Regions from separate parts of the Cobetia sp. 29-18-1 genome, predicted to be linked through region 3. Evidence: predicted binding sites of a transcription regulator. Region 3 holds the regulator's gene; each other region holds the start of a gene.

Region 1 (4,987 bases), on a different contig from region 3:
CACCGCTTCAAGCGCTTCGTCAGTGGTTGCTGCCTGCACCTGACCTACCAGTGCTTCGGTGGCCGGGTTGTAGACCGAAATCATCTCGCCCTGGGATGAGGCGACGAATTCGTTGTTGATGAAGTTCTTGTCAGTGCGCATGCATCACTCCTCCTGAATTTGGCCTACAGGCTATGAAGTGACGCCAAAGGTGTCAAACTGTTTTTCACATGTAGAAATAGATTTCCGTATATAGAATTTTGTTTGGGAATTATAGTTGGGCGAGTACTGCTGGTGGGAATGGCGTGAAGGTGATTTCGTACGCCATTGCCTACCCATGGCCATCAGTCTGGAAACAGGGAAATCAGCGTCCTGTCAGTGCGTTCAGCAACAACTGGTCATCCTTGTTGCCGGGTACTCCAGCGTTTCCGCGTTCAAGGTTTCATTGAAAGTCTTTCTCCGCGCCGCGGGTTTTTCAGCCAGGCAGCGAAAGATAGTGTCAGTCACTTCCCGAGACAGAGCTGCTGCCACGTGACGCAGCAGGTCTTGCCGTTGGGCCGATGACAACCATTGACTATAAGGGGCATCTCCATGCTCACCTTGATCGTGAAATTTGACGTCAAGCCCGAACAACTCGCTACCTTCAAGCAGGCCTTGGCTGACAACAAGCTGGGCTCAGCGGCTGAACCGGGGATGCTGGAAATGCGTTTCTTCGCGGCCAAGGATTCTCCCACCGCCATCCACGCCTGTGAGCTCAACCAGGCGGCTGTCATGAAATCCTGCAGCGTCAGCGGCACATAAGCTGGCAGGCCAGTGCGAGTCACGCGAATGTGATAGTTTCTGGAGCATCCAGCCGTTTGTCGGCGCAGAGTCCCGGGCATTTTCTTCGCCGGCGGGGCAAGCGGCGCCATGTTATTACCCGGTAGTGGCAACCCTCTTCATCTTTGGTCAGGACTCCTCGTCATGAGTGATGCGTATTACCTCCACCTTACCGATCGCCTGCGCGAACAGCTGAAGGATCCTGATGCCTTTGAAGAGGGGCGTTTGCCTTCTGAACGAGTGCTGGCCGAGCGCTTCGATACCACGCGCGTGACGTTGCGTCAGGCGTTGGGGCAGCTGGAGGGAGAAGGGCGCATTCATCGCAGCAATCGCCGTGGGTGGTTCGTGTCGCCGCCACGGCTGGATTACGACCCCACGCGTGACTCCGGCTTCAATGACTATGTGACGGCGCAGGGACGGCGGCCACGGACGGAAGTGCTGCTGACCGATGTTCAGGCCTACCCACCGGCTGCGCAAGCGCTGGGCCTGGCGGCCCAGACACCGCTCTATCATATTCGCCGCCGGCGTTTCGTGGATGAGCGCGCAGTGCTCAGCGAGTCGATGTGGGTGGTGCCGGAGCGCGCCCCGGGGCTGCTCGAGGAGGGCCAGTTCGGGGTGTCACTGTGGGCGGAGCTGCGCGGGCGCTACGGCCTGACGCTGGCCCACCGTGAGCTGCGCTTCTACTCCGAGTCGCTGGGGGAGCAGGCCGCCCGGGAGCTGGGGGTCGCCATGGGCAGCCCCGGTCTGACCGTGCGTCGCGCTACCTTCGATGAGCAGCATCGTCCCATCGGCTATGACGAAGAGCGCTGGCTGCACAATGCGCTGTGCATCACCGTCACGCTCAAGAACAAGCCCTGAGCCCGCGCTGCAGGGACACTATATGAGATAACACTGTTTCACCGGGCCTTCAACTGACTGTCACGGGGGTGTCATTCGGCCCGCTCATACTCTTGGTATATACCAGATGGTGAGAGCCATTCATTCCAAGCGTTGGAGAGTCCCGATGTCCTTCTTGACCCGTTCCTTCCTCACCCGTTCCTTGCTGGCCAGTGCCGTTGGTCTGGTCGTTTCCCTCAATGCCCAGGCGGCCACCGAGCTCACCGTCTATACCGCGGTGGAGTCCGATGATCTGCAGAAATATGCCGAGCGCTTCCAGCAGGCGCACCCGGATATCGACATCAAATGGGTGCGCGACTCCACGGGCGTGATCACCGCACGATTGCTTGCCGAGAAGGACAACCCGCAGGCGGATGTGGTGTGGGGCCTGGCCGCGACCAGCCTGCTGGTGCTCGAGAAGGAAGGCATGCTGTCGCGTTATGCCCCCAAGGGAGTCGAGGCGCTGGATAGCAAGTTCGTCGACCCCGCCTACCGTGATGGCCAGGACCCGTCCTGGGTCGGGATGGACGCCTGGGTCGCCTCGCTCTGCTACAACACCGTCGAAGGTGAGCGACTGGGAGTGCCCAAGCCGACGTCCTGGGAAGACCTCACGCGTCCCGAGTTCAAGGGCCACGTGATCATGCCCAATCCGAGTTCTTCCGGTACCGGCTATCTGGATGTCGCCAGCTGGTTGCAGCTGTGGGGTGACGAGGGCGGCTGGGAGTACATGGACCGCCTGCACGACAACATTGCCCGCTATACCCACTCAGGCTCCGCGCCCTGCAATCTGGCCGGTTCCGGCGAGGCCGTGGTCGGTGTGTCCTTCGCCTTCCGAGGCGCGCGCCTCAAGGCACAGGGCGCACCGGTGGACCTGGTCTTCCCCGAGGAAGGGCTGGGCTGGGACATGGAAGCCGCGGCGATCATGAAGGGCACCGACAAGCGTGAGGCGGCGCAGGCACTGATGGATTGGGCAGTGTCCAAGCCGGCCAATGAACTCTACAACGAAGGCTATGCGGTCGTGGCCTATCCGGGGGTGGCCAAGCCGATCGAGCATTATCCGGCCAATATCACCGAGATGATGATCGAGGCTGACTTTGCCAAGGCGGCCAACCAGCGGGATGAAGTGCTCGCCGAATGGCAGCGCCGTTACGACGGCAAGTCCGACAGTCAGTAAGTCACGCCCAGCCACCTTCGTCATTGCCCCGGCGCCTTGCGCCGGGGTCGGGAGTTTCTCGCATGTCTCTTGTGACCGCACCCCCGCGTCATCACGCCTCGCGTCAAGCGCCGCCAGCGACTGCCGGCGCCTCGCCGCGCGCGGTATCCGCCCCTGCAGCCCGGGCGCCTGCGCGTGACGCAGCGCCTCAGGCACTCACCACGCGTTCTGCGTCGTCAGACAGCATCCACCTCAAGATCAGCGGCCTCACCAAGCGCTATGGCCAGTTCACGGCCCTGAGCGAGATCGATCTCGCGATCCGCGAAGGCGAGTTCGTGTGCTTCCTCGGCCCCTCCGGCTGTGGCAAGACCACCTTGCTGCGCGCCATCGCCGGGCTTGCGCCGCAGAGCGAAGGCACCATCCACCAGCGCGGCCAGGACATCTCACGGCTGCCGCCGCAGGCGCGCGACTTCGGCATCGTCTTCCAGTCCTATGCGCTGTTCCCCAATCTCACCGTGTTCGACAATGTGGCCTATGGGCTGCGCAATCGGCGCGATGCGCGTGACGCGATGCGCCGCCGCGTGACGGAGCTGCTCACCCTGGTGGACCTGGCCGGCAGTGAAGGCAAGTATCCGGCGGCACTGTCCGGGGGCCAGCAGCAACGCGTGGCATTGGCGCGGGCGCTGGCGACCGAGCCGGGGCTGCTGTTGCTCGATGAGCCGCTGTCGGCACTGGATGCGCGCGTACGCCTGCATCTGCGCAGTCAGATCAAGGCACTGCAGGCACGGCTGGGCGTCACCACCATCATGGTGACCCACGACCAGGAAGAGGCCCTGGCCATGGCGGACCGCATCGTGGTGATGAACCATGGCGTGATCGAGCAGATCGGCACTCCCGCCGAGATCTACCGTCAGCCGGCGAGCGCCTTCGTGGCCGAATTCATCGGCAGCATGAACTTCCTGCAATGCTGTCCCGAGAACGCCAGTACTCTGCGTCTGGGCCAGCAGCGACTGGAATGCGCGGCGCATGATCTTGAGGGGCTGGATCAGGCGCGTCTGGCCATTCGCCCGGAAGCCGTCTCGCTGTGCGCAGTGGGTGAGGGGCTGTCGGCGCAGGTGGATCACGTCGAGTTTCTCGGCGCCTTCCTGCGTATCACTCTGACGCTTGAGGGCTGTGGGCAGACACTGTCGGCGGATGTGGCGCTCAAGGACAGCGAGTCACTGGGCGTGCGGGTCGGTGCTCGGGTGGGTGTGCGTCTGCCGTCCGAGGCGATCCGCCTGTATCCGTTGGTGGAGGCGCAGGCATGATGGCGCGCGCATTGCCCTTGTCGGGTCGGCTGTCTGGCGAGTCCGGCTTGCGTCTGTTGATGTTGCTGCTGGCCTTGGCGCTGCTGGTCATCGGGCTGCTGTTGCCGCTGGCCACCATGCTGATCAAGAGCGTGCAGGACCGCAGCGGCGACTTCGTCGGCCTGGCCAACTTCGCGCGCTATGTGCAGACGCCGGCGCTGGTCGGCTCGATCATCAATTCCGTCAGCATCGCGTTGATCAGTACCCTGACGGTGGTGAGCCTGACCTTCCTGTGCGCGTACGGCACCACCCGCACCTGCATGCCGGGCAAGCGCGTCTTCCGCATGCTGTCCATCCTGCCGCTACTGGCTCCGTCACTGCTGCCAGCCATCAGTCTGGTGTATCTTTTCGGCAATCAGGGCTGGTTCAAGGATGTGCTGCTGGGGGAGAGCATCTACGGCCCCATCGGCATCGTGATGGGCATGACATTCTGGATCTTCCCGCATGCGCTGATGATCATGATGACGGCGCTCAGCAACAGCGATGCCCGTCTCTATGAAGCCGCGGACGCGCTGGGAACGCCCAAATGGCGCAGCTTTCTGACCATCACCTTGCCGGGTGCGCGCTACGGCATCATCTCCTGTGCCTTCGTGGCCTTCACGCTGGCGATCACCGATTTCGGCGTGCCGAAGATCATTGGCGGGCAGTTCAGTGTGCTGGCCACCGATGTCTATCGTCAGGTGGTGGGGCAGCAGAACTTCCAGATGGGCGCGGTGGTCAGCGTCATCCTGCTGTTGCCGGCCTTGCTGTCCTTCGCGGTGGACCGCTGGATCCAGCGCCGTCAGGTCGCGCAGCTCTCGGCGCGCGCCGTGCC
Region 2 (4,987 bases), on a different contig from region 3:
CCGATCACGCGCAGGTTGAGCGCTGCCATGCCGCGTGCCAGACCTACCCCCAGCACCGCACCGACGAGGGTGTGGGTGGTGGAGATCGGCAGGCCGGTGCCGGAGGCCAGCACGACGGTCGAGGCGGCGGCCAGCGTGGCCGCGAAGCCGCGTGACGGCGTCAGCTCGGTAATGCCGGTGCCGACAGTGGCAATGACGCGACGACCATAGGTGACCAGGCCGACGACGATACCGCCGCCACCCAGCACGAGGACCCACCACGGCATGCTCGCCTTGGCGCCGATCTGACCGGCAGAGTCGACGACGCTGATGATGGCCGCCAGCGGACCGACCGCATTGGCCACGTCGTTGGAGCCGTGGGCGAAGGCCATCGCACAGGCGGTGAACATCATCAGCAGGCCGAACACCTTCTCGACGCCGCTGAAGTCGAAGTCGTCACCGGTGGCGCGATTCTTCTCCTTGAGGCGTGAACGCGCGACCTTGCGCTCCATCAGCACGCCGATACCCATCACGATGGCGCCGATGACGACGGCCAGCAGCAGGCTGGATTCGAAGCTCAGGTGCAGGCCGACATGCTTGAGGCCCTTGACCATGGTCACCATCGAGATGATGAAGCCGACCAGGAACATGTACATCGGCACGTAGCGCTTGGCGGCCGCGAACGGGTCTTCGTTGTCGAAGATCAGCGTCTGCACGGACTTGAACAGCACGAAGGCGATGGAGCCCGCCAGCAGCGGCGAGACCAGCCAGGAGGCCGCGATCTGACCGACCTTGGTCCATTCGACGGCATCCACACCCAGACCCGCAGCGGAGAAGCCGACGATGGCGCCGACGATGGAGTGGGTGGTCGAGACCGGCCAGCCCTTCATGGAAGCGATCAGCAGCCAGATACCGGCGGCCAGCAGCGAGGCCAGCATGCCGTAGACCAGGAACTGCGGATTCTCGATCAGCAGTGACGGGTCGATGATGCCCTTGCGGATGGTGTCAGTCACCTCACCACCGGCAAGCCAGGCACCGAGGAATTCGAAGATCACGGCGATGATGATCGCCTGCTTGATGGTGATCGCCTTGGAACCTACCGAGGTTCCCATGGCATTGGCGACGTCATTCGCACCCACACCCCATGCCATGAAGAAACCGAACAGACAGGCAAGAATGACGAGCACATCGCCGTATTGAGCAATGATGGACATAGAAGACTCTTGGACAGATGGCAGGACGTCCTGATGGCGCTCAGCGCGCCATCAGGATCTGCAGTCGGGTACCGACCTTTTCCGCTTGGTCAGCCACATCGCCGACCCAATCGATGATCTTGTAGAGGAAGATCACATCGACGGGCGGGAGGCTGGCTTCCAGCGAGAACAGGGTCTGGCGGATGGCGATCTGCTGTTCGTCGGACTGCTTCTCGAGCTCATGCAGCTCGTTGATCAGCTTGTCGACCAGCTCGCTCATGTTGCGCCCGAAACCGGACTCGACGAGGTCTTCCAGTTCACCCAACGCACGACGCGCCTGGCAGACCGATTCGACCGCAGTCTTGAGATACTCACGCATGGCGGGCACCAGTGCGGTGGGTATCTGCATATGACGACCCAGCATGATCCCGGCGATGTCCTTGGTGACATTCGCGATGGAATCCTGGACATGGATCAGCTCGAGAAGGTCGGAGCGCGAGACCGGCAGGAACAGCGAGTTGGGCAGGTTGAGACGCAGCTGCGTCTTCAACTCGTCCGCTTCACGCTCCAGCCCGCTGATGGTCTTGCGAATGCTGGCTGCCTGCTCCCAATCACCCTGCTCGCAGGCGTCGAAGAAGGTCAGCAAGTGCTGGGCGCACTCGTCGGTCTTGATGATGTGGGTGTGCAGCGCCTTGAAAGGCGAGCGCCCGAACATCGAAGAGAAAGGGTTGGTCGTTACCATAGTGGCCGTCGGCGTTAAGGATTGACGCGCGGAGTGTAGCAAAGCCTTTGTGACGATCACATAACTTTCATCGTAACGTCATGATACCGCCTTGCTGTTGTCATTTACGCAACAACAGCGGCAGTTCGGGGGAACACGAAGGATTCCAGAAGAGAGATTGTCATGTAGCGGCAGGACTCGTGGTCGCTGGCTTTATCCACTGTTCGTAATATAACCAAGGACGTGACGACAGGCAATTGCTGTCACTTCAATGTCATCATGCTGTCATATAAGTGTGATTCGGCCGACAGACCGATATCCCGCATGCCCTTCCGCCCTCCCCGCGCTTGCCTTGCCGCGGGCCAGGCGCGAGCATGAGACACATGAGCCTTCATCACCATGCACCACGCTTGCCGGAGGCTCTGCGGTCCTGGCGCCGCTGTCACCCTCATCCGTCAGCATCTGTCTTCATTCATCCGTACAGGGAGTGCCCATCATGGCGCAGGAAATCGAACTCAAACTGGCACTGTCTCAACCCGTCATTGATCGCGATGCCATTCTGGAGACACTGACGAGCATTGCAGAACTGGCAACGGTCGCCCCCAGGCGGCGCTGGCTGGCCAACACCTACTTCGACACCCCCGAGCATGCGCTGGAGCGCGCGCGCATGGCGCTGCGTCTGCGCCGGAGCGGTGAGGATGCCGACAGTACGGGTGCCCTGCGCCAGACGCTCAAGACCAGCGGCGAGAGCCATGGCGGACTGCATTCACGCGGCGAATGGGAGTGGGAGCTGCCCAAGGGCCAGACCGGCCTCGACCTCGACGGCCTGCGTGACCTGCCGCCCTTGCAGGCGCTGGAAGACGGCGCCCGCGAGCAGCTGCTGAGTGCACTCGCGCCCAGCTTCAGCACCGATTTCGAGCGTCATGCCTGGCAGATCGACGTCAAGGCGACACGCAGCGACGCGAATGTGAGCGACGAGCAGGTCACCGTCGGCGTCGAGATGGCGCTGGACCTGGGCGCGGTGAAGGCCAGTGGTCGCGAAGTGGCCATCCAGGAGATCGAGCTCGAGCTGACCGGCGGCGAAGAACTCGCCCCCGAGGTGAGAGAAGGCGTGCTCTGGCAGCTGGCGGATTCACTGGCCAGCCGCCTGGCACTGCGCCCGGCGGATGCCAGCAAGGCCAAGCGCGGCGCGGCGCTGCGGGATGGCGAATGGCATGAGAAGACGCTGGATACCGCTGACCCCGGCGCGCTGCTGTCCGCCGCCATCGATGCGCTCGATGCCCACGCCGACCGTCAGGCGAAAGACGACCTCAAGTGGCACGCGCATGCGCTGGCCGCCCTGTCGGCCCTTGCATCACGGCTGGCCGCCAGCCAGCATCCCGGCCATATCCATGCGGTGGCGCTGGTCGAGGCGCTGGAAAGCAGCGACGGCGACGCCTCACAGGACTGGGCGACTCGCGACTTCGGCCAGCACAGCCTGTCACTGCTCGCGACGCTGCGCGGCTGAATCTCAGCACGACACTGACTGCCCAGCCGCCAGGCGCTAGACCACTGGCTGATGGACAACGGCCGGGCAGTCACTGAAGGTCACACACTGAGACACCCCCGATACGCCCTGACATTCATCCGGCGTCGTCACGCCCGTCAAGGAAGCCTGCATGCCTGAACGCCAGGGCCCTGCCAATGAATATGGCAGCACGCCGCAAAGCCCCCCAGCGACATCCTCGCACCCCAGTGACTACGAGCCCGCGACGGGCCGCCTGCGCGCGCGGCTGTTCCACTGGATCTTCGAATCCGATACCAAGGCGGCCAAGGCCTTCGATATCGGCCTGATCCTGATGATCTTCGCCAGTGTCGCCGTGGTGATGCTCGACAGCGTGCCCTCGCTGAATGCGCAATACGGCGAGCTGTTCCGCATCATGGAGTGGGGCTTCACGATCATCTTCACGCTGGAATATGCCGTCCGCCTCTACTGCCTGAAGCATCCCGGCACCTGGGCCAAGGGCTTCTACGGCGTGCTCGACCTGCTGTCGATCGCGCCCACCTGGCTGTCGCTGCTGATTCCGGGCGCCCAGGCCCTGCTGGTGGTACGCGTGCTGCGTGTGCTGCGCCTGTTCCGCGTGTTGCGCCTGATGGCCTTCGTCGGCGAGGGCCGCATGCTGGTCGAGGCCATGACGCGCAGCCGGCGCAAGATCCTGCTGTTCTTCATCACCGTGCTCAGCATCGTCACGGTGTTCGGCGCTCTGATCTATCTGATCGAGCCACCCGAGGCCGGCTTCACCTCCATCCCCAAGGCGCTCTACTGGGGCGTGGTGACGCTGACGACGGTGGGCTATGGCGACATCGCGCCCATCACGCCGCTGGGGCAGTTCATCTCGGCGCTGATGATGATTCTCGGCTACTCGATTCTCGCCGTGCCCACCGGGGTGTTCTCGGCCGAGGTCCTCAACGGCCTGCGCATGCAGCAGACCAGCGACGAAGCCTGCCCGGGCTGTGGTCGTGAAGGCCATGATCGCAACGCCAAGTACTGCAAGTTCTGCGGCACCTGGCTGGACGAGGACACCCGCGACCCGCGCGAGCCGGAACCGGAACCGGAGCCTGAGCCGGAACCTGAGACAGAGCCGGATCCCGAATCTGCGCCTGACGCAGAGACGCCATCGGACGATCAGCCAGAACCTCCCGAGAGCGGGCCTCCCGATAGCGGGCCTCCCGATAGCGACCGCAGCTGACGAAGCCGAGAATCACTCAGCACACGACAACTCCTCGGAAATGACAACGCCCCCGCGACCGCAAGGTCCGGGGGCGTCTTCGTATGGCAAGGCGATGTCAGCGCCGTGAAGCGCTACGCTGTCGCGATCACTCAGTGAAGCTCGAGATATCGCCACGTCCTTCGCGCACGATCACCGGCGGCAGCTCGCGCAGGTCCACCACACTGGTGGTCTCGAAGCTGCAGGCGCCGCCGTCGATGACCAGATCCAGCGCGTGTCCGAAGCGCTCGCGAATCTCTTCGGCGTCCGTCATCGGCAGCTCCTCACCAGGCGGAATCAGCGTCACGCTCATCAGCGGTTCGCGATGGGTTTCCAGCAGGGCGTGG
Region 3 (4,987 bases):
CCCCTGGGACAGGCCTTCGGCGTCGTCGCGGATATGGCCGAGCAGGGCGCTCATGTCGATGCAGCGACCGTTGTCGGACAGTTCGTCGGTTTCCAGGCGTGACAGGGTCAGCAGGTCCTCGACCAGGTGCTGCATGCGGTCGGTCTGGCTCTGCATCTGGCCCAGTCCACGCTGCCAGCGAGGTGGCAGGTCATCGGCGTAATCGGAGTAGGTCTCGAGATAGCCGGCCAGCACCGTCAGCGGCGTGCGCAGCTCATGGGAGACATTGGCCACGAAGTCGCGGCGCATCTCTTCCAGACGATAGAGGCGGGTGACGTCACGCAGCATGACCAGACGCTCGTTGTCACCGAACAGGGTGATGGAGATCTGCAGCGTCAGGTTGTCAGACAGCGGCGACTGGAGCGTCAGCGGCTCGCGGTAGGCCAGCCGATTGAAGTAGTCGATGAAGACGGGGTCACGCAGATAATTGGTGATGTGCTGGCCACGGTCGTGGCTGGCCTTGAGACCGACCAGCTGCTCGGCAGCGCTGTTCCACCATTCCATGTCACCGTGGTTGTCCAGCATCACCAGGCCGTCGCGCATGGCCTCGGAGGATTCCTGGATACGGTTGAGGATGCTGCGCAGTCGCTCCTGAGCCTGACGCTGGCCCTTCTGGTAGCGGTAGAGACGATCGAGCAGGTCTCCCCAGACGCCATCGCCGGGCGGCGGCTCTTCATGGGGATTGGTGATCAGCCAGGTGTAGAGGCTCTTCAAGTGCTTGAGATGGACGAACAGATACAGCGAAAGGCCCAGCGCCAGGCCCCAGCCCAGATGGCCCAGCAGGCCACCGATAAGGCCGAAGCCACCGGCAAGGTAGCCGAGGCGCCATAGCTCGTTGGTCCAATAGCGCATGAATCCCTCAGGCCTGAGCGCTGAAGCGGTAACCGGTGCCGCGGACGGTCTGGATCAGATGCTGATGGCCTGTGCCCAGCGCCTTGCGCAGGCGACGGATGTGCACGTCCACGGTGCGCTCCTCGACATAGACGTTGCCGCCCCATACCTGATCGAGCAGCTGGCTGCGCGTGTAGGCACGCTCCTGATGCGTCATGAAGAACTGCAGCAGGCGATATTCGGTCGGGCCGACATCCAGCGAGTTGCCGTGGGCGGTGACGCGGTGGCTGGCCGGGTCGAGCATCAGGCCTTCGACTTCCACCGCCTCCTCGACTCCCTTGGGAGTGGTGCGACGCAGCACGGCCTTGAGACGGGCGACCAGCTCGCGCGGCGAGAAGGGCTTGGTGATGTAGTCGTCGGCACCGGCTTCCAGGCCTTGAATCTTGTTGTCTTCCTCGCCCTTGGCGGTCAACAGGATGATCGGCAGCTCCGAGGTGGTCTCGTCACGCTTGAGACGCCGCGCGAGCTCCAGGCCACTGGTGCCCGGCATCATCCAGTCCAGCAACAGCAGATCGGGCTTTTCATCGACGACGATGGCGTGGGCGTCCTGGGCATTGTCTGCCTCCAGCACGCGGTAATCCGCCATTTCGAGGGCAACGGCGATCATCTCGCGAATCGAGGATTCATCGTCGACAATCAGTACGGTCTTGGAGCTCATCGCTAGATCCCATGCAGCAGTCGGCGCACGCGCCAGAATGACAAGTCGATGACGATTACAACCCGCTTATATGACAACGAGATGACAACTGCCAGCATGGCAGCTTGCACGCAAGCCTGCCAGCCACCTTGGAGGCGCGGCAGGCAGGCATGATCCGTGGGCTGGGAAGCAACAGAGGGCAGGGGTCGCTTTAATTTAAATAATACTAATGTTTATGCAGGAGTCAGCTCATCGGCCAGGTCGCAAGGGCGATACCGGCGAAGATCAGCAGCCCCGTCCAATGATTGTTGAGGAACGCCTGGAAGCAGGGCGCACGCTCACGCTCACGGATCAGACGTTGCTGCCAGACGAAGGTGACGGCGGCGGCAGCCAGCCCCAGCCAGTAGAAGATGCCCAGCGCCAGGTGCAGGCCGATGCCGATCAACATCACCAGCATGCCCAGCTGCAACAGGCCGATCATCAGCTTGTCGGCACGCCCGAACAGCACGGCGGTGGACTTGATGCCTACCTTGAGGTCGTCATTGCGATCGACCATCGCGTAGGCGGTGTCGTAGGCCACCGTCCACATCAGGTTGGCCGCGAACAGCCACCAGCCGTAGGTCGGTACCTCCTCCAGCGTCGCGGCGAAGGCCATCGGAATCGCCCAGCCGAAGGCGGCGCCCAGCACCACCTGGGGCAGATGATGGAAGCGCTTCATGAACGGATAGCTGGCCGCCAGCAGTACGGCGACGATCGACAGCAGCACCGTGGTCAGGTTGGTGAAGCACACCAGCACGAAGGCGGCCGCGACCAGCCCCCCGAACAGCGTCAGCGCCTCGCGCTCCGAAATGCGACCCGAGGTCAGCGGCCGGTCACGCGTGCGCTCGACATGCTTGTCCCAATGGCGGTCGGCGTAGTCGTTGATGACGCAGCCGGCGGCGCGCATCAGATAGACCCCGGCGATGAAGATCAGCAGGGTCGTGCGCTCGGGAATGCCATCTGCCGCCAGCCACAGTGCCCACAGGGTCGGCCACATCAGCAGCCAGGTGCCGATGGGGCGGTCCAGCCGTGTCAGGGCGAGGTAGTCGGCCAGTCTGGAAGGACGCGAAGCGGCGGAAGTGGATGACGCGGTCATCGGGGCTCCTGGGCGGGTGGTAGTGGGCAAGGGAAGAGAGGGAAACGAGGCCAGTCGGGCGCAAGGCTCAGGCCAGCTGCAGCGCGTGCTGGAAGGCCGGCGTGAAGCCCTCCTGCACCAGCACCTTGAAGCGACCATGCGAGAACATCGAGCGGCGCATCCACAGGCTGGTGGTGCGGGCCAGCGGCCTGGGGCTCGAAAGCACCAGCGGGGCGCGGCTGACATCGATGGCGCTGCGGGTCAGGTCGGGCTGGCGAAACAGCCAATGGCCCAGCGAGCGCTCGCCCAGCGTCGAGAGGCGATGACCGTGGGCCAGGTCCAGCGCCGCCAGCGAGCGTGCGATCACCCATGGCGTATCGCCATGACAGAGCGCCACTTCGCGCCGCCAGACATGCCGGCGTGGGCCGATGCCCAGCAGGCGTGCCTCATCCAGCCGCGCGGGGCCGGTGTCCTGCAGCAGCAGGCGCACGCGCAGGCCCTGGATTGGCTGGCCATCGCGTTCATCCTGCTGCTGCATGGCGCTGGCAAGACGCTGGGTCAGCGAGTCCGTCGAGGAGAGCCACGCCCACCAGCCGGCCGGCATGACACCTTGCAGCGCGGCAGCCGGCTGCCAATGACGGCGCACCGCCGCCGAAGCAGCGGGTGCGGCGCGCGTGGGCAAAGGCCAGCGAGGCGCAGGCTGGCACAGGGGCTCGGTTGACGAATGAGGCGCCTCACAGGTGGAGGTCTGTGGCGTGAGCGCTGCGCGATGAGGCTCGCCTGCTGGGCATCGGACCACGGTGAATTCCCTGTCAGGATGACGAAATGGCGAGTCTAGCATGGCCGGGCGGCCAGGCCTCCCGCTCAGGCATGCCTGCACTGCTGGCGGGCTGGTATGCTGGGCGCATTCATCGGCGTTCATGACGGACGCTGCTGGCGCTCTTTCATCAGCGCTTCCCTCGGATCGATCTCAGGAGATGGTGCCATGCGCGACCCTCGCACCCTTGTCATCATTGGTACCGGCATGGCGGGCATTGGTCTGGCGCGCGCGCTGCGTGCGCGTGACAAGGACAGCCGGCTGATTCTCATCAGCCAGGACAGCGGCCACGATTACGCCAAGCCCATGCTGTCCACCGCCTTCGCCAAGAAGATGTCGGCCACCGACCTGTCGCGTCAGGCGCCGGTGGCGCTGGTGGACGAGCTGAATGCCGAGCTGCGTATCCATCAACGCGTCACCGCCATCGACGGTGATGCCCGCCAGCTATGGCTGGGCGAGGAGTGTCTGGCCTATGACGAGCTGGTGCTGGCACTCGGCGCCGCGCCGCGTCGTCCCTTCCCCGTCGCCGCAGAAGTGGCCTCACGCGTGCAGAGCATCAATGACCTTGACGACTATGCGGCCTTCTGCGCGACGCTGGCGAAGGCCCGCGAGCGTGGGGAAGGCGGGCACGTGGTGATTGTCGGTGCCGGACTGGTCGGCTGTGAATACGCCAATGATCTGACGGCCGCCGGCCACCGCGTCACGCTGGTCGCGCCAGAGGAAACTCCGCTGGATGGACTGCTGCCGCAAGCGCTGGGGCAGCGTCTGGGCGCGGCGCTGGATGGGCTCGGTGTGACGCGTCGCCAGGGCGAGATGGTCGAGACCATCGCCGCAAACTCAGGCGAGGAGGCCGAACGCCAGGCCGCGCCGGTCGAGGTGCGCCTGCAGAGCGGTCGTCGCCTGACGGGCTCCGTGGTTCTGCTGGCCACCGGGCTGGCGCCGCGCATTCGTCTGGCGCAGGCCGCGGGTCTGAGCGCCGGCGGTGATGGCATCCGTGTCGACCGCCACCTGGCCACCTCACAGCCGCATATCTGGGCGCTGGGCGATTGCGCCAGTGTCGAGGGCGTCAATGCCATGTATGTCCAGCCGCTGCAGATGGCCGCGCGCACCCTGGCGGCCAACCTGTGTGGCGAGCCGAGCGTGCTCGACTGGAAGGCGTGGCCGGTGCTGGTCAAGACACCGGTCTTGCCGGTGGTGGCCTATCCGCCGCGTTCGGCCGTGGCGCGCTGGGAAATCACCGGTGAAGGCGATGACCTCGAAGCGCGTGCACTGGATATGAACGAACGCTTGATTGGATATGCGTTGACAGGCGCCGCCGTTCGCAGGAAAGTCGAGCTAGCGCGGCAGGCGCCGCCGTTGCTAGGCTAGGCGATGCCATGATCGATGGTCGTAAATCCCTTGCTGCCAGCGCGGTCAGGCACGATAGTGAATGCTCCGTCAGACATGCTGCTCAGCGGGCGGAGTCTGACAGAATGCTGTCATCGACAGG
Region 4 (4,987 bases), on a different contig from region 3:
ATCTCGTCCTGATCCACCAACGTCATCGGGTAGACCGCCTGGGCATCAATGAACTGCTGCGCATCCGCGCCGGGGGCGGTGGTGAAGCGAATGTCCAGCGGGGTATCGGTGTCGATCGCGGCGAGCCGCCAGTTGTGATCCGCCGCGGGGTCCACCGCGCCCTGCTGCTGTGTCTGGCGCGAGATGTACTGGGCCAGAATGCTGCGATTTTCATCCGGTGACGCGAAGGCGACATGTGACTCTCCGGTGCCGGGGAAGTCCTCGCCGTAGGCGCGATAGTTGTTGGTCGCAAGCAGGAAGACATCGTCGTCCTTGACCGGCTCGCCCTGGTAGGTGAGGCCCTGGATACGGTGGGCATCGGCGTCGATCAGCGTGCAATTGCCGTCGTAACGCGCCGGCTGCGTGACATCCACCTGATAGTCGACGCCATCGATCACGTCGAAGTTGTAGCTGCGGAAACCTTCCCAGTTGATCAAGGGCTGGGGCGTGGCGAGACCCGGATCAATGCGATGGAACTGGCCGGCGCTGCACTCGAGCCATTCCCGCACTTCCCTGCCGGTGACCTTGAGCGCCACCAGCGTATTCGGATAGAGATAGAGATCGGCGGCATTGCGGAAGCTCAGCTCGCCCGCCTCCATCTCGGTGAACTGGGTCGGGTCATTGTGACGGCCGCCGACCTTGAACGGCGCAGCCGCCGAGAGAATCGGCAAGCCTTCCAGGTCCGGGTCGCCTTCGACGAAGCGTTTGACGTAATCGGCCTGGGCGCGATTGACGACCTGGATCGTCGGGTCGTCCTGCACCAGCGCCAGATAGCTCTTCATCGCCGCACTGGCGCGGCCGATGCTGCGATTGACGTACTCGCGCGTGGCGTCGTGCTCATGATCGATCAGCGCCGCCAGTTCGGCATCTTCCGCCACCTGTGCCTCGCCGCCCACCTGAATCGGGCGGGCTTCTGTCTGACCGCTCACGACCCGCCACTGGCCCGAGGCATTGCTCAGTTCGAGATCCATCACGCCCACATGGCTGCCCCAATGCCCCGGCATCATCGCCGGCACGCCATTCAGGGTGCCCCTGGCGATATCGGCCCCCGGTACCTCGGCGAATTCCTCGCTGGGGAAGACGGCATGGGCATGCCCGAAGGCAATGCCATCGATGCCCTCGACCTGCGAGAGGTAATACACCGAATTCTCGGCCATCACCCGATAAGGGTCGGTCGAGATGCCGGAGTGCGGGATGGCGATCACCACATCCGCGCCCGCCCGGCGCATCTCGGGTACCCAGCGCCTGGCGCTCTCGGTGATGTCCTCGGCCGTCAGGCGGCCCTGGAGGTGCTTGCGGTCCCAGGTCATCACCTGCGGCGGCGCGAAGCCGATATAGCCGATCTTCAATGTCTGAGCGTTGCCCTCACTGTCGGTGAAGGCATGGGGGGTGATCTGGTAGGGCGTGAAGTACGGCTCGCCTGTCGTGGCGTCCAGCAGGTTGGCGTTCACATAGGGGAACTGCGCGCCGGACAGCGCCCGTTCGAGATACTCGAGCCCGTAATTGAATTCATGATTGCCGATATTGCCGACATCGTAATCCAATTGATTCATGACCTTGTAGGCCGGGAAGACATCGCCCTCCTCGAGCCCCTCCGCCGCCATGTAATCGCCCATCGGGCTGCCCTGGATGAGGTCGCCATTGTCCAGCAGCACGCTGTTGGCCACCTCGGCACGCGCCTGCTTGATCAGACTCGCCGCGCGGACCAGACCGATGCGCACGCTGGGACGGTCCTTGTAATAGTCGTAATCCATCACGTTGGCGTGGATGTCGGTGGTCTCGATCACGCGCAGTGACAGCGTCGCGGCATTGGCTGGCTGAGCGATCATGAAGATACCTCCGAGACTGGCCAGGCCAAGGATGGCTGCCCGCAAAGGCGGCTTGCGCCGACGTCCGGGGTGCTGCGCAACACCTGGCGCGTCAGACGCCCGTTGATCTTCGCTAGCCGATGAAGCATTCGCCATCTCTCACTTCCTTGTCATGGGGGGATGTGCCAGTGCCCCTTGGGGGCAGCGCTCCATTATTCAGATGCCGACGCCTCAGGCAACTGGCGGTCCCTGCCCGCCAGCCAGCCGACACCCGCCATCAGCACACTGAGGACGGCGCAGACCATCAGTGCCAGCTGCCAATTGCCCTGCATATCGTAGAGCGCGCCGATCAGCGGCGGCCCCATGGCCGCGAGCAGATAGCCCAGCGTCTGCGCCATGCTCGACAGCGACGCCGACTGCATGGCATCGCGCGCCCGCAGCCCCATGAACGACAAGGCGAGAATGAAGCTGGCCCCGGAGCCCGCGCCCAGCAACAGCACCCACACCAGTGCCCACTTTGGCATCAGCCATAGCCCGATGAATCCCGCCAGCGACATGCAGGGCGTCGCGAAGGCGATCAGGCGTTGATCCTTCAGGCGCGGCATCAGGGGCACCAGAATCAATCCCGGCAATGCGGAGGCCAGCTGGAGCAGGCCATGCAGCGAGCCCGCCTTCTCGGCCGAGAAGCCATTGTCCGCCAGTATGCTCGGCAGCCAGCTGTTGACGGTATAGAACAGCAGCGAATTGATGCCCATGAAGAGCGTCACCTGCCAGGCCAGTGGCGAGTGCCACACGGCTGCCTGACGCACCGGACGCGCGGCACCCTTCTCGGCACCCTTCTCGGCTTCCTTCGCCGCCGCCGGCAGGGAGCGACGTGACAACTGCGGCCACCACACCCCCATCGTCACCAATGGCAAAACGACCACTATGAGCATCGCGTACTGCCAGCCAGCGCTGCTGCCCTGGGCCAACGGCACCATCAGCGCCGAGGCGATGGCGGCCATGATGCCCATGGTCAGCACATAGCAGGAGGTCAGCAGCGCGACATGCTGCGCAAAGCTGCGTTTGACCAGACTGGGCAGCAGCACATTGCCCACGGCGATGCCCGCCCCGATCAGGCCGATACCCAGATAGAGCGCCAGCATGCTGCCCTGCACCCGCAGCACGATGCCCGCGGCGATCGTCACCAAGGCGAGGAAGAGACTGCGTTCAAGCCCGAGACCTCTGGCGAGGCGCGGCACCCAGGGCGAGACGACGACGAAGGCCAGCAGCGGCAGGATCATCAACAGGCCAGCCGCCGTGGCATTGAAGCCCAGCGCCGCCTGCAGGCGCTCCAGCAGTGGCGCGATACTGGTGAAGGGCGCACGCAGGTTCATGGCGATCAACAGGATACCGGCGATCAATACGGCCGGATGGCTCAGTCTCCGGACAGGAGACGAGTGGCAGAGTTCAGTCATGAGGCGCTCGCAGCGATCGTGAAATGGGGTAATGGCGGGACGACACCCAAGAGATGAGTCCGCGCACAGAGTGAGGCTAGCTTAATCCCCTCGCCCACTGCAGAATTGAGCCATCATGACATCAGATCACTGAAATCAGACAATCTGCGAGCCGCCATGTCAGTGACCACACCCGCCCTACCGTCATCGCCCGGGGTCAGCACCCGTGGCCCCGATCAGGTGCCCTTCTCCAGCAGCGTCTGCGAGCACGACCCGGACATCTACGAGATTCCGGCCAGCGCACTGCATGTCGAGACCGGCCAGCAGGTGATGGAGGTGCCGATCCACCAGCATCGCAAGGGACAGCTGGTGATCGCCCTGCATGGCGTGGTGACCAGTCGCGTACCGGAAGGTCTGTGGATGGTGCCGCCGCACAGCGGGGTCTGGATTCCCGGCAACCTGCCCCACAGCAACCACCTGACCCGTGGCGGCCGCGTCTGCCACCTGTTCATCGAGCCCGGTGCGCTCGAGATGCCAAGCCACAGCTGCACGCTGTCGATCTCGCCCCTGCTGCGTGAGCTGGTGTTGCGCCTGGCGGAGCTGCCCCAGCCGTATCCTGAACAGGGGCCGACCGCGCGGCTGGTCGGTGTGCTGCTGGAAGAGCTGGCCTGCATGCCCAGCGAACGTCTGCACCTGCCCTTGCCCGAAGACCCGCGGCTGACCCGCATCAGCGATGCCCTGATCAAGACCCCGGACGACCGACGCACCCTGGCCGAGTGGGCAGGCGAACTGGCGATGAGCGAACGCACCCTCGCCCGGCTTATCCAGCGTGACACCGGCCTGAGCTTCAGCCGCTGGCGTCAGCAACTGCACCTGGTGGTGGCGATTCGCCTGCTGGCCGAAGGCATGAGCGTGCAGCGCGTCTCGGAAGACGTCGGCTATCAGTCCGTCAACGCCTTCATCAGCATGTTCAAGAAGCTGCTCGGCACCACGCCCGCCCGCTACCTGCAGGAACGCGAGCAACGCCGCTCGGGCAGTGGCATGGGCGGCGCGTGACGGCGTCGCTTACTGAGTGGCCGCCTGTGCCACGCTGACGGCCAGCGCTTCGACGGAATCCACGATCGGCAGCCGGTCATCGAGCAGATGGCTGATAATGGAGAGCTCGGTGCAGGCCAGCACCAGCACATCGGCTTTCTGCGCCACCAGGTCAGCAGCTGCCTGACGGAAGGCTCCCCCGACGGCGTCATCACTCACCTGGCCTTTCTTGACGCTGCGGATCACCTCCAGCATCGCGTCCTCATCCTGGGGATAGGCCAGCGACAGGCCACGCGTCGCGATGAAGCCTTCGTAAAGGCCAATCTTGCGCAGTGCCGGGGAACACAGCATGCCGACACGTGCGCCCGGCCACTGCGCCGCCACCCGGTCCAGGGTGCGCTCGACGATATGCCACACCGGAATCGAGACGGCGTCCTGCGCATCCTGCCAGTAGTAGTGGGCGGTGTTGCAGGGCATGACCAGAAAATCACACCCGGACTGCTCCAGTCGCTGGGCCATTTCCGCGATGGCAGGCCCCGGAGAGACATCGCCCCCTTCCAGCAGAGCCTTGATGCGCGACGGCACCTTGGGATTGTTGTCGACCACCATGTGTACATGGTCGATGTCATCCTCGGCCGGTGTGGCCTGGATCACCTGCTGCATGAAGGC

Evidence for each region. The regulator PhoB, encoded in region 3, activates phosphate uptake and scavenging genes when phosphate is short. The targets are predictions, from matches to a motif close to TGTCATANNNNTGTCANA.
Region 1: QD208_RS09760 (putative 2-aminoethylphosphonate ABC transporter substrate-binding protein) is a predicted target of PhoB. The motif match lies at 1,715-1,732, and genes of this name have one in related genera.
Region 2: QD208_RS00880 (CYTH domain-containing protein) is a predicted target of PhoB. The motif match lies at 2,166-2,183, and genes of this name have one in related genera.
Region 4: QD208_RS06640 (bifunctional 2',3'-cyclic-nucleotide 2'-phosphodiesterase/3'-nucleotidase) is a predicted target of PhoB. The motif match lies at 2,005-2,022, and genes of this name have one in related genera.

What each region holds. Positions count from the first base shown of each region.
Region 1 is NZ_JARWKS010000010.1:48,772-53,758, reverse strand. Features, by position in the region: gene aldA (aldehyde dehydrogenase) at 1-141, opposite strand, end outside; gene QD208_RS09770 (antibiotic biosynthesis monooxygenase) at 571-780, shown strand; gene QD208_RS09765 (UTRA domain-containing protein) at 943-1,656, shown strand; gene QD208_RS09760 (putative 2-aminoethylphosphonate ABC transporter substrate-binding protein) at 1,802-2,848, shown strand; gene QD208_RS09755 (putative 2-aminoethylphosphonate ABC transporter ATP-binding protein) at 2,911-4,134, shown strand; gene QD208_RS09750 (putative 2-aminoethylphosphonate ABC transporter permease subunit) at 4,131-4,987, shown strand, end outside.
Region 2 is NZ_JARWKS010000001.1:196,780-201,766, reverse strand. Features, by position in the region: gene QD208_RS00890 (inorganic phosphate transporter) at 1-1,193, opposite strand, end outside; gene QD208_RS00885 (TIGR00153 family protein) at 1,234-1,914, opposite strand; gene QD208_RS00880 (CYTH domain-containing protein) at 2,390-3,400, shown strand; gene QD208_RS00875 (ion transporter) at 3,552-4,622, shown strand; gene QD208_RS00870 (L-threonylcarbamoyladenylate synthase) at 4,750-4,987, opposite strand, start outside.
Region 3 is NZ_JARWKS010000009.1:17,569-22,555, reverse strand. Features, by position in the region: gene phoR (phosphate regulon sensor histidine kinase PhoR) at 1-891, opposite strand, end outside; gene phoB (phosphate regulon transcriptional regulator PhoB) at 899-1,588, opposite strand; gene ubiA (4-hydroxybenzoate octaprenyltransferase) at 1,812-2,702, opposite strand; gene QD208_RS08785 (chorismate lyase) at 2,770-3,327, opposite strand; gene QD208_RS08780 (FAD-dependent oxidoreductase) at 3,667-4,866, shown strand.
Region 4 is NZ_JARWKS010000006.1:113,667-118,653, reverse strand. Features, by position in the region: gene QD208_RS06640 (bifunctional 2',3'-cyclic-nucleotide 2'-phosphodiesterase/3'-nucleotidase) at 1-1,868, opposite strand, end outside; gene QD208_RS06635 (MFS transporter) at 2,060-3,304, opposite strand; gene QD208_RS06630 (helix-turn-helix transcriptional regulator) at 3,461-4,339, shown strand; gene QD208_RS06625 (amino acid racemase) at 4,349-4,987, opposite strand, start outside.